Sphingosinicella sp. BN140058: one gene and its partner. The protein of the gene in region 2 binds, or shares a complex with, the protein of the main gene of each other region. Links are inferred from orthologs where the notes say so. Each region holds a gene or a part of one and is shown on either strand. Other genes may lie near its edges. The genes, in order: ETR14_RS04135 and tldD.

Region 1 (2,827 bases), 1.3 Mb from region 2 along the record:
CCTGATTCGGGGCGGAGTCGAAAGGTGAAGCGGCCAAAGCCGGAAAGCGCGCTACGAAGCTCGATTCAGACGGCGGCGAGCGCGCGCTCGCGCAGCCGTTCGACCGCCGCGGCGTGGATTGCGGGCGTCGCGACGAGCACGCCAAAGGCGTTGCCGAGCGGCGTGTTGAAGGCGAGCGGCTGACCGAATGCGCCGCTGGCCCGCGCGCCCGCCTCCTCGGCGATCAGGGCGGCGGCGGCGATGTCCCACTCGAAACCCCATTTGGTCGTCGCGACCAGATCCGCCTCGCCCGCCGCGACCAGCGCCATGCGGAGCGCGATCGAATTGGGCTTTGGCACCAGCACCAGATCGGCATCGGCGGCGGCAAGCTGGTCGGCGGGGATGCGCGCGCCGGGGAGGCTGCTGCGGCCGCTGACCTGCAGGCGCTCGCCGTTGCGCCACGCCCCCTGCCCGCGCGCCGCCCGCCAATGCTCGCCGCGCATCGGCGCATCGAGCACGCCCAGCACCGGCCTTCGATCCTCGACAAGGGCGACCGACACCGCCCAGCCGCTGCGGCCGCGCAGATAGTCGCGGGTGCCGTCGATCGGATCGACGATCCAGAGGCGCGAGCGTTCGATGCGATCGGAATCGTCGACCGTTTCCTCGGACAGCCACCCTGCCTCCGGATCCAGCTCGGAGAGCTGGCCGCGCAGGAAATTGTCGACCTCGATGTCGATCTCGCAAACCGGATTGCCCGGCGCCTTCTCCCAGCGGCGGAAGCTGCCGCCGTTGCGGGCCGCCGCGATCCGGCCGGCTTCACGGACGATGCGGGAGACCGCGTCGAGCATCAGGCGCCCGCGACGAACATGCCGTCGATGCGCAGAGTCGGTACGTTGACCGCGCGGCGGAATTCGAGATCGTCGGCCGGCACCAGCCGCCTGAACATGTCGAGCAGGGTGCCCGCAATGGTGATCTCGGACACCGCCGGACCGATCTTGCCGTTCTCGATCAGGAAGCCGCTGGCGCCGCGGCTATAATCGCCGGTGACCATGTTGACGCCCTGGCCGATCAGCTCGGTGACGTAGACGCCTTGCGCGATGTCTCCGATCAGATCGTCGACACGGATCGTGCCCGCGGCCATGTGGACGTTGGTCGCGCTTGCACCCGGCGAGCCGCCGACGCCGCGGGTGGCGTGGCCGGTCGGCGCCCGGCCGAGCTGCCGCGCCGAGGCGCTGTCGAGCAGCCAGCTGGTGACCCGGCCGCCGGCGACGAGATCGGTGGCCGCGGTCGGCAGGCCTTCGCCGTCGAACGGCTTGGAGCGCAGGCCGCGCGGGCGATGCGGATCGTCGCGGATCAGGATCCCCTCGGCGAAGATCGCCTCGTCTTCCTTGCCGAGCAGGAAGGAGGTCTTGCGCGCGATCGCGGCGCCGGTGATCGCACCGATCAGATGGCCGACGAGGCTGCTGCCGATGCGCGGATCGAACACCACCGGCAGCGCGCCGCTGGCGAGCTTGGCCGGGTTCAAGCGGGCGACCGCACGCTCGCCGGCGAGCCGGCCGATCGCGTCCGGAGCGTCGAGATCGGCATAATGACGGGTGCTGTGCTGGGCGTAATCGCGCTCCATTTGGGCACCTTCGCCGGCGATGACGCTGGCCGAGCCCGAATAGCCGCTGGTCGAATAACCGCGGCAGAAGCCGTGGCTGGTGGCGAGCGCGATCACCGAGCGACCGGCGCTGACGCTGGCGCCGCCGCTGTTCGTGATGCCGGCGACGCTGCGCGCGGCATCCTCGATCTCGAGCGCGCGCTGCTTCAATTCCGTCGGCAGCGGATCGCGGCCGTCGTCGCCATCGACGTCCGGGCCGTCGCCGCGCATCAGCCGGTCCTCCGGGGCAAGGCCGGCATAGGGATCCTCCGGGGCCTCGCGCGCCATTGCAGCGGCACGCTCGACGAGGGCGCGGAGCGCCTCGTCGGACAGATCGGAGGAGGAGACGCTGGCGGAGCGGCGCCCGACGAACAGCCTGAGGCCGATCTCCTCGCCCTCCGACCGCTCGACGTCCTCGAGCGCGCCGAGGCGCACCTGAACCCCGGTCGAGGAATCGGCGACGTAGAGGGCGTCGGCGGCGTCGGCGCCCGCCTTTCGTGCGCGCTCGACCAGATCGGCGGCGCGGCTTTCGGCTTCTTTGGGAGACAACATCGCCGCGACGTAGGGCGGCGAGGCCGCAAAGTCTAGGAAGTGCCGACCACCAGACAGGCGAGGAACATCAGCAACCCTGCGAAGCGATTGGAGCGGAATTTGTGGAGCGCGTCGTCGCCGTCGGCAGGTTTGAGCGTGAGGGTCTGGTGAAACAGGTGCAGGGCCATCGGCAGCAAGGCGAGCAAGGCGAGACCATCGGACCTCTCGCGCCAGAGCGCCACCGCCCAGAACAGCAGAGCGGCAAGGTAGAACAGGGTCACCCCGAGCCGGGCATGCGCCCCCATCGCCAGCGCCGAGGAGCGCACCCCGACCAGGGCATCATCCTCCCGATCCTGCAGCGCATAGATGGTGTCATAGCCGATCACCCAGCAGATCGATCCCAGGTAGAGCAGGATCGGCATCGTCCCGATCTCCCCGGTCACGGCCGGCCAGCCGACCAGAGCGGCCCAGGAGAAGACGAGGCCGAGCCAGGCCTGCGGCCACCAGGTGATCCGCTTCATGAACGGATAGGCGGCGACGGGCGCGAGGCTGCCGAGCGCGATGATCTGGGCGGTGCGATCGAGCTGGAGCAGCACGACGAGGCCGATCAGGCTCAAGCCGACCAGCAGCATCCAGGCACCGGCGAGGCTGGCACGGCCGCTGGCGAGCGGACGC
Region 2 (6,458 bases):
GTCCGACGCTCGCCTTCTGCAAATCGGGGACTCGTTCCATCTATCTGTGGGCCCTAGCCCGCGCACGCATGGGCGACGATGCCGACGCCCTGCTCGCCAAGGGCGCAGCGGCCGGCTACGATCTGACGCCGATCCGCGGGTATCTGGCTTAAGAGCGGCTCAGAGGCCCTCCGCCAGCACACTCCGGGCGTGTTCGAGATCCTCGTCGAGGACCATCAGACGGATCGGGATCAGGCCACCAAAGGCTTCCCAGCTCATCTCGGTGTCGAACAGCACCGCCTCGATGCCGGCGGCATCGAGCACGGAACGCGCGAGACCGGCTTCGAAACTGTTCGAGAATCGCGCCGCCTCGACCAGCATCAGGCCGCGCGGCGCCTCACCAGGGGACGACCTCGCCGGCGGCGACCTCTTCCGGCCGCGGCGTGCGGCCAAGGATGGCGTTGCGGTGGGGGAAGCGGCCGAAGTGTTCGATGATATCAAAGTGGAGCTTGGCGAACCGAAGCTGCTCCTCCTTGCCCAGCGCCGTGAACAGCAGCACCGAGCGCTGCTGATCCTCCAGATCCTCCGAATGTTCGAACGGAAGGTAGAGGAAGATTCGCGCGTCTTCGCTCATGCGGTCGTCATAGCCGCGGTCGATTGCTCCGCGGGCAATTTGCAGCGCCAGCAGATCGGTCGAGAATTGGTCGGCGTGGCCGCGGAACATGTTGCGCGGGAATTGATCGAACAGCAGCACGGCGGCGAGCGCATCGTCCGCCGAGCCGAGGAAGGCGCTGGCGGGCAACTGCCTTTTCTCTTCCCACAGCGTGCCGAACCTCCCGGCAATCTCGCCGTCCAGGCTGGTATCGCGCCACCATTGCTCCGGCCGCAACGCGAACCAGTAGCTGCGGACCTCCTCCGCCCAGCCCATCAGGCGGCGGTGCCGCCGACGGTGAGCCCCGCGACCAGGAGGGTCGGCTGGCCGACGCCGGCCGGCACCGACTGGCCGCCCTTGCCGCAGATGCCGATGCCCTCGTCGAGCGCCATGTCGTTGCCGATTGCCGCGACCTTGGTGAGCACGGTCGGGCCATCGCCGATCAGGGTCGCGCCCTTGATCGGCGCGCCGATCCGGCCATTCTCGATCCTGTAGGCTTCGGTGCAGGAGAAGACGAACTTGCCCGAGGTGATGTCGACCTGGCCACCGCCGAAGCTCTTGGCATAGATGCCGTTCTTCGCACGGGCGAGGATCTCGCCCGGATCCTCCTTGCCCCCGAGCATGAATGTGTTGGTCATCCGAGGCATCGGCGCGTGGGCGAAGCTTTCGCGGCGGCCATTGCCGGTGGGCGCGACACCCATCAGACGGGCGTTGAGCCGGTCCTGGATATAGCCCTTGAGGATGCCGTCCTCAATGAGGGTCGTGCACTGGGTCGGCGTACCTTCGTCGTCGATCGACAGCGAGCCGCGGCGATTGGCGATCGAGCCGTCGTCGACCACGGTGACTCCGGGGGCAGCGACGCGGTCGCCGATCCGGCCGGAGAAAGCCGAGGTGCCCTTGCGGTTGAAGTCACCCTCGAGGCCGTGACCGATCGCCTCGTGGAGCAGCACGCCGGGCCAGCCGGGGCCGAGCACGACGGTCATCTCGCCCGCCGGCGCATCGACCGACTCGAGGTTGACCAGCGCCTGGGCAAGAGCGACGTCGATCACCCGGTTCCAGGTCGCCTCTTCGAACAGGCTGTCATAAAGATAGCGGCCGCCGATGCCGTGATAGCCGGTCTCGCGCCGACCGTTCTGCTCGACGACGATCTGGACGTTGAGCCGGACCAGCGGGCGCACGTCGTGCGCGACGAAGCCGTCGGCACGGACGATCTCGACCACCGACCATGAGCCGGACAGGGACACGGAAACTTGGGCGATGCGCGGATCACGGGCACGGGCGGCGGAGTCGATCTGCTGGCAGAGCGCAACCTTCCGGGCGAACGGGATCAGGCTCAGCGGATCCGAGTCCGTGTAGAGCGTCGCATTAGTCCGCCGGGGCGCCGCGGGACGCGCGCCGTTGGCCGGATCGAGCACGGCCATCGTCTCGGCGGCACGGCGAATCGCGGCTTCCGATAGCTCGTTGGCGTGCGCGAAGGCAGTCGTCTCGCCCGACACGCCCCGCAGGCCAAAACCGGCGTGGGTGTTGAAGTCGGCGGTCTTCAGCCGTCCGTCGTCGAAGCCGAAACTCTCCGACGCGGTATATTGGAGATAAAGTTCGCCGTCGTCACAGCGGGTCAGCGCATCGGCGGTGAGGCGGAGGGCTGAGTCGGGGGTGAGCGCATCCCGATAGAGGAAGCGGCGCGGATCGGCTGTTGTCATGATCGGGATATAGGAGCCCTGCGGCCAAAGTCTAAGGGCGTTTGTCGCGCCGTGCCTTGAGCTCGGCCTGACGCTCTTCCCGGCTGAGACTCAGCGCCCATCCCCAATCCGCGTCGTACGATCCCGGCAAGCGGCGCTCGATCGCAGACATACGATCCGCGAATTCAGGGCCGTAGACCTGCGCCCAGGCGTCGTGGAGGAAGAGATAGAGCAGGCGATGGTCGTCGATGCCGTCGAGGCCCAGCAGCTGAAAACTCAGGCGATGGCCGAGCTCGTGCATCAGCGTCGCCTTCTTGTAGGCAGGGGAATAACCGGCGCGGAGGCGAATGCGGTTGCTGTTGTAATAAGCGAACGGCCGACCATCGGACACCATCACCTCGATCGGCTGCTCCGGGAACACGAGACCGCTCGTGCCTTCGAGCGCCGCGACGATGCGCGCACCATCGGCACGCCAGATCGCCTCATATTCCGCGGCGGCCGTAGCGTAATGCGACTCCACCGGCACGAACGTCAGCGGCGGCGCGGCCGCGGCGAGCATCAAGGCACCGGCGAGAAGCGCGAACAGGCGCGGGACTTTGGCGAGGCGGCGGAACATCGCCGCCACCATGACGACGGTCGGGTTCCACGGCAAATCGACGATCAGGCCTGGTCGGCCGGGCCGCCCTTCAGCACGAAACGCTTGTCGCAATAACCGCAGTCGACATAGCCCTTCTCGTCAATCTGCAGATAGACTCGCGGGTGGCCGAGCGCCGGGTGGGTCTCGCTCGCTCCGTCGCACGCGACGCGTGGCGTCGTAACGATACTGATTTCCGGCGTGAAGCGATCGGTCTGCATGGCGTCGCCCTTAGCAACGCCCCGCGCGGCGGGCAATCGCCTGAAGTCGCGTCTATTTCGGGGCGAGCGCGAAATCGACGCGGATCAAGATCTCGCTCTGGTTCGTGCCCGCTCGGACAATGGGTGCAGCTGGCGCAGCCGCCTGCGCCTCCATCGCCATGTCACCCGCGTAAGGCTGGGGCGTTCCGGCCTCGCCCGTGTCGCGGATCGCGAGCACTCGCGAAACCTTCAGTCCGGCCGCCTCGGCATAAGTTTGCGCGCGGGCACGGGCGGCCTTGTAGGCCTGAGCGCAGGCGGAACGGCCCGCCGCCTCGCGATCGGACACCGTCAAATCGGGGCCGCTCACCACGTTGGCGCCGGCATCGGTCGTCGCGGCGATAGCCTCTCCGGCCTTTCCGATATCCCGCACCCGGATGTCGAAGCTGTTGCTGGCCTGAAAACGACCCCGGTCCGGACCATAGTCGATCCGAGAGAGGCTGACGTTGCGCGTCTGGACGTCGTCCTTGCCGACCCCCAAACGCTCCACTGCCGCGAGAACGCGATTGATCACCTCGCTGTTGCGGCGGCTCGCTTCGCGGGACGTCGCGGCGATCGTCTCCACTCCCGCGGTGAAGCGCGCCTGATCCGGGCGGGTATCGGCACGTCCACTGGCGACGATCTGGACCAGCACTTCGTTGCGGGCGACGCCGCGCGGATCCGGGGGATGATCGGAGCATGCCGACACTGCGAGCAGACCGAGCAAAACACCAAGGGATCGAGGCATCCGTCTCTCCTAGTCGATCGAGGATTCGGCATCCTTGTCGCGTCCCGCGGCGAGCATCGACTCGCGCGCCGCGACCAGCTCCCGCATCGCCGACGCGGTCGCCGCACCCCAGGCGAGATGGACCCCGATCATCAAGAAGTTGCGCCGCTTGGGATGCCTGGTGGCCGGCTCGAGCACATTGAGCGCCGGGATCCAGCCCATGTAGCTGGCGAGCCAGACCGCCGTTCCGGCAAGCGCACCGGTGCGCTTGGACGGGTTCGGGTTCATCGCGGCGAGCATCGCGCCCATCATCGCGCCGTAGGCGAAGTGGGCTGCGGTCGCGATGTCCTTCGCGGTTTCGTCCTCGACCGCAACCTCCGCCGTCTCCGCTACCGAATCGACGATCTCGCGCGGCGGCAGCGGATAACGCTCCTTTTCCGGCAGATGGCGATGAAGGCGCCGCATCGCCGAGGTCATCGCCATCGTGCCGACGAAGCCGGCGATGCCGCCGATCAGCAGCCGGGTGCCGAGCTTCAGCTTTTCGTCCTTCAAAGATGGATCTCCGGTCGCGTGATCATCAGCCAGAAGATGGCCAGCACCGCTGTAAAGGCCGGAAAGCCGAATGCGAACCACCAACGAAACAATCGGTGATATTGCGCCGGAAGCGCCGCCCCGGTGCGCACCGAGTCCTCGGCCAGATTGCGCATTCGGCTCTGCATCCAGACGACCGGCAGCCAGAAGGCGCCGGTGAGGAGGTAAAGCAGGATCGAGACGACGATCCAGCCTTCGGTGAGTGCATAGCCGGTGGTCTTCGCCAGCAGTACGCCGGTGATCGGCTGAGCAATCACGGCGGTGGTCGTGAAGACATAGTCGGCGATGACGACGATCCGTGCCACGCCGGCGATGACCCGCACATCGCCGGTGCGGTGCGCCATCAGCATGAAGAAGGCGATTCCGGCGCCGGTGCCGAGCAGCACCGTGGAACCGAGCACGTGCAGCCATTTCAGCAGAAAATAGTCCATCAGCGCTCATCCAGGATTGCGAGGCAGAGGAAGTTGAACGCGAGGATCGGCCAGATCTTCATCATCGGCCCGAGCGGATCGCGCCACAGGCCAGGAAGCAGGATGGTGCCCGCGATGATGTAGAAGATCGAGAGCACGATCGCGGCATAGAGGGCAAGGCGGGTGGTCGGCCGGTAGACCATCAGGCAGAAGACCGAAATGTCCGCGAGACCGCCGGCGATCACGCTTGGCGCGGAGAGCGGCCCGGCGCCTGCCCGGAGCATGTAGCCCTTGGCGAGTTCGTAGCCGCCGGTCAGCGAGATCACGCCGGTGAGCAGCCAGAACAGAGCGAAGGTGCCGATCGCCAGAGCCTTGAGGAAGTAGAGCTTTGCGAACCAGCGTTCTTGCACCGAGGCCGGGTTGGCGGCGAGCGCGTCGGTCAATCCCTGCGGATTGATCCCCGTCGCCGTTCGCCAGCCGCTCGAGTCGCCGATTGCGCCGCGAACGATCTCGCGCCGGCCCGTCGTGCGCACGGCGGGCCGCCAGCCTAGCCAGGACAGCGCATCGCCGCCGCGATAGGCAAGGCCCATCAGCCAGCCGGGCGCAGCGATCAGGCGGGCCGGCTTCCAGCCGAGCCAGCGCCGATAGGCGGCGACGACCGCGTCGAACTCCAGCCGCTCGGGCCCGGCAAGCTCGAGCGCGATCCGCGCCGGCGCATCGGGCCGAACCAGACGGGCGACGCTCTCCGCCACATCGGCGAGCTGAACGATGTCGAGCGGCCCCGCATCCGGCGTTCTCGGCAGGATCGGAAGCGCGGCGAGGCCGCGGAACAAGGCGGAGCCCCCATAAGCCGCCGGCCCGACCACCACCGACGGGCGAAGGATCACCCAGTCCAGCGCCGAGGCTTCGAGCGCGCTGTCGCCGTCCATCTTGGTACGCGAGAAATCGGTGAGCGCACCGCGATCGACACCCAGGGCCGAAAAATGAATGACCCGGCGCACTCCGGCATCCTCGCAGGCTCGCCACAGCGCGGCGGGCGCATCGTAATGGACCTTCGCGGTGGAATCGCGCGCATTGTCCTGGAGCACGCCGGCGCAATTGACGACGGCGTCGATGCCCTGGAGGTGCCGGTGCCACGCGGCCGGCGTCACCGCATCGCGCAGGTCGAGCGAGACCCAGCGATCGACCGGCACGCGCCCGGCGGCGGCGCTGCCGGTGCTGCGGCGAACGCCGATCAGCTCGTGCCCGTCCCGCTGCAAGCGCGCGGCGACCGCCGCACCGATCAACCCCGTCGCACCGATCAACAGAATACGCAAAGGCAGCTCCTTTCCCCCGCTCAACGGGAGGAAAGGAGCACCGTTCCTCCCCAGGGTCACTCGTAGCGAAGCGCCTGAATCGGGTTCGCCCGCGCAACCTTGAAGGCGTGACTGGCGATGGTGCCGAGCGCGATCACCAGGGCCAGTAGACCTGCGAGCAGGAACGGAGTCGGCCCGAGGCCGATCCGGGCGTCGAAACCGTTGAGCCAGTCGCGCATCACCCACCAGGCGATC

Evidence for each region.
Region 1: the proteins of tldD (region 2) and ETR14_RS04135 are in contact, whole or in part, in a solved structure (PDB 5NJ9), measured with the Escherichia coli proteins. The link is inferred for Sphingosinicella sp. BN140058 from one-to-one orthologs.

What each region holds. Positions count from the first base shown.
Region 1 is NZ_CP035501.1:897,681-900,507, forward strand. It holds ETR14_RS04135 (TldD/PmbA family protein), read right to left. Parts: upstream 2,174-2,827; coding sequence 827-2,173; downstream 1-826. Other genes in the region: ETR14_RS04130 (3'(2'),5'-bisphosphate nucleotidase CysQ), read right to left, coding at 66-827; ubiA (4-hydroxybenzoate octaprenyltransferase), read right to left, coding at 2,206-2,827.
Region 2 is NZ_CP035501.1:2,242,980-2,249,437, forward strand. The notes cover bases 120-3,015. They hold tldD (metalloprotease TldD), read right to left. Parts: upstream 2,332-3,015; coding sequence 907-2,331; downstream 120-906. Other genes in these bases: ETR14_RS10105 (TIGR01244 family sulfur transferase), read left to right, coding at 120-152; ETR14_RS10110 (DUF2007 domain-containing protein), read right to left, coding at 160-360; ETR14_RS10115 (DUF924 family protein), read right to left, coding at 377-907; ETR14_RS10125 (hypothetical protein), read right to left, coding at 2,363-2,962; ETR14_RS10130 (zinc-finger domain-containing protein), read right to left, coding at 2,971-3,015. In the rest of the region: more of ETR14_RS10105, read left to right, coding at 1-119; more of ETR14_RS10130, read right to left, coding at 3,016-3,165; ETR14_RS10135 (SIMPL domain-containing protein), read right to left, coding at 3,218-3,928; ETR14_RS10140 (hypothetical protein), read right to left, coding at 3,938-4,459; ETR14_RS10145 (DUF2269 domain-containing protein), read right to left, coding at 4,456-4,929; ETR14_RS10150 (SDR family oxidoreductase), read right to left, coding at 4,929-6,224; ETR14_RS10155 (ABC transporter permease), read right to left, coding at 6,281-6,458. UniProt on the Escherichia coli protein: Metalloprotease involved in CcdA degradation. Suppresses the inhibitory activity of the carbon storage regulator (CsrA).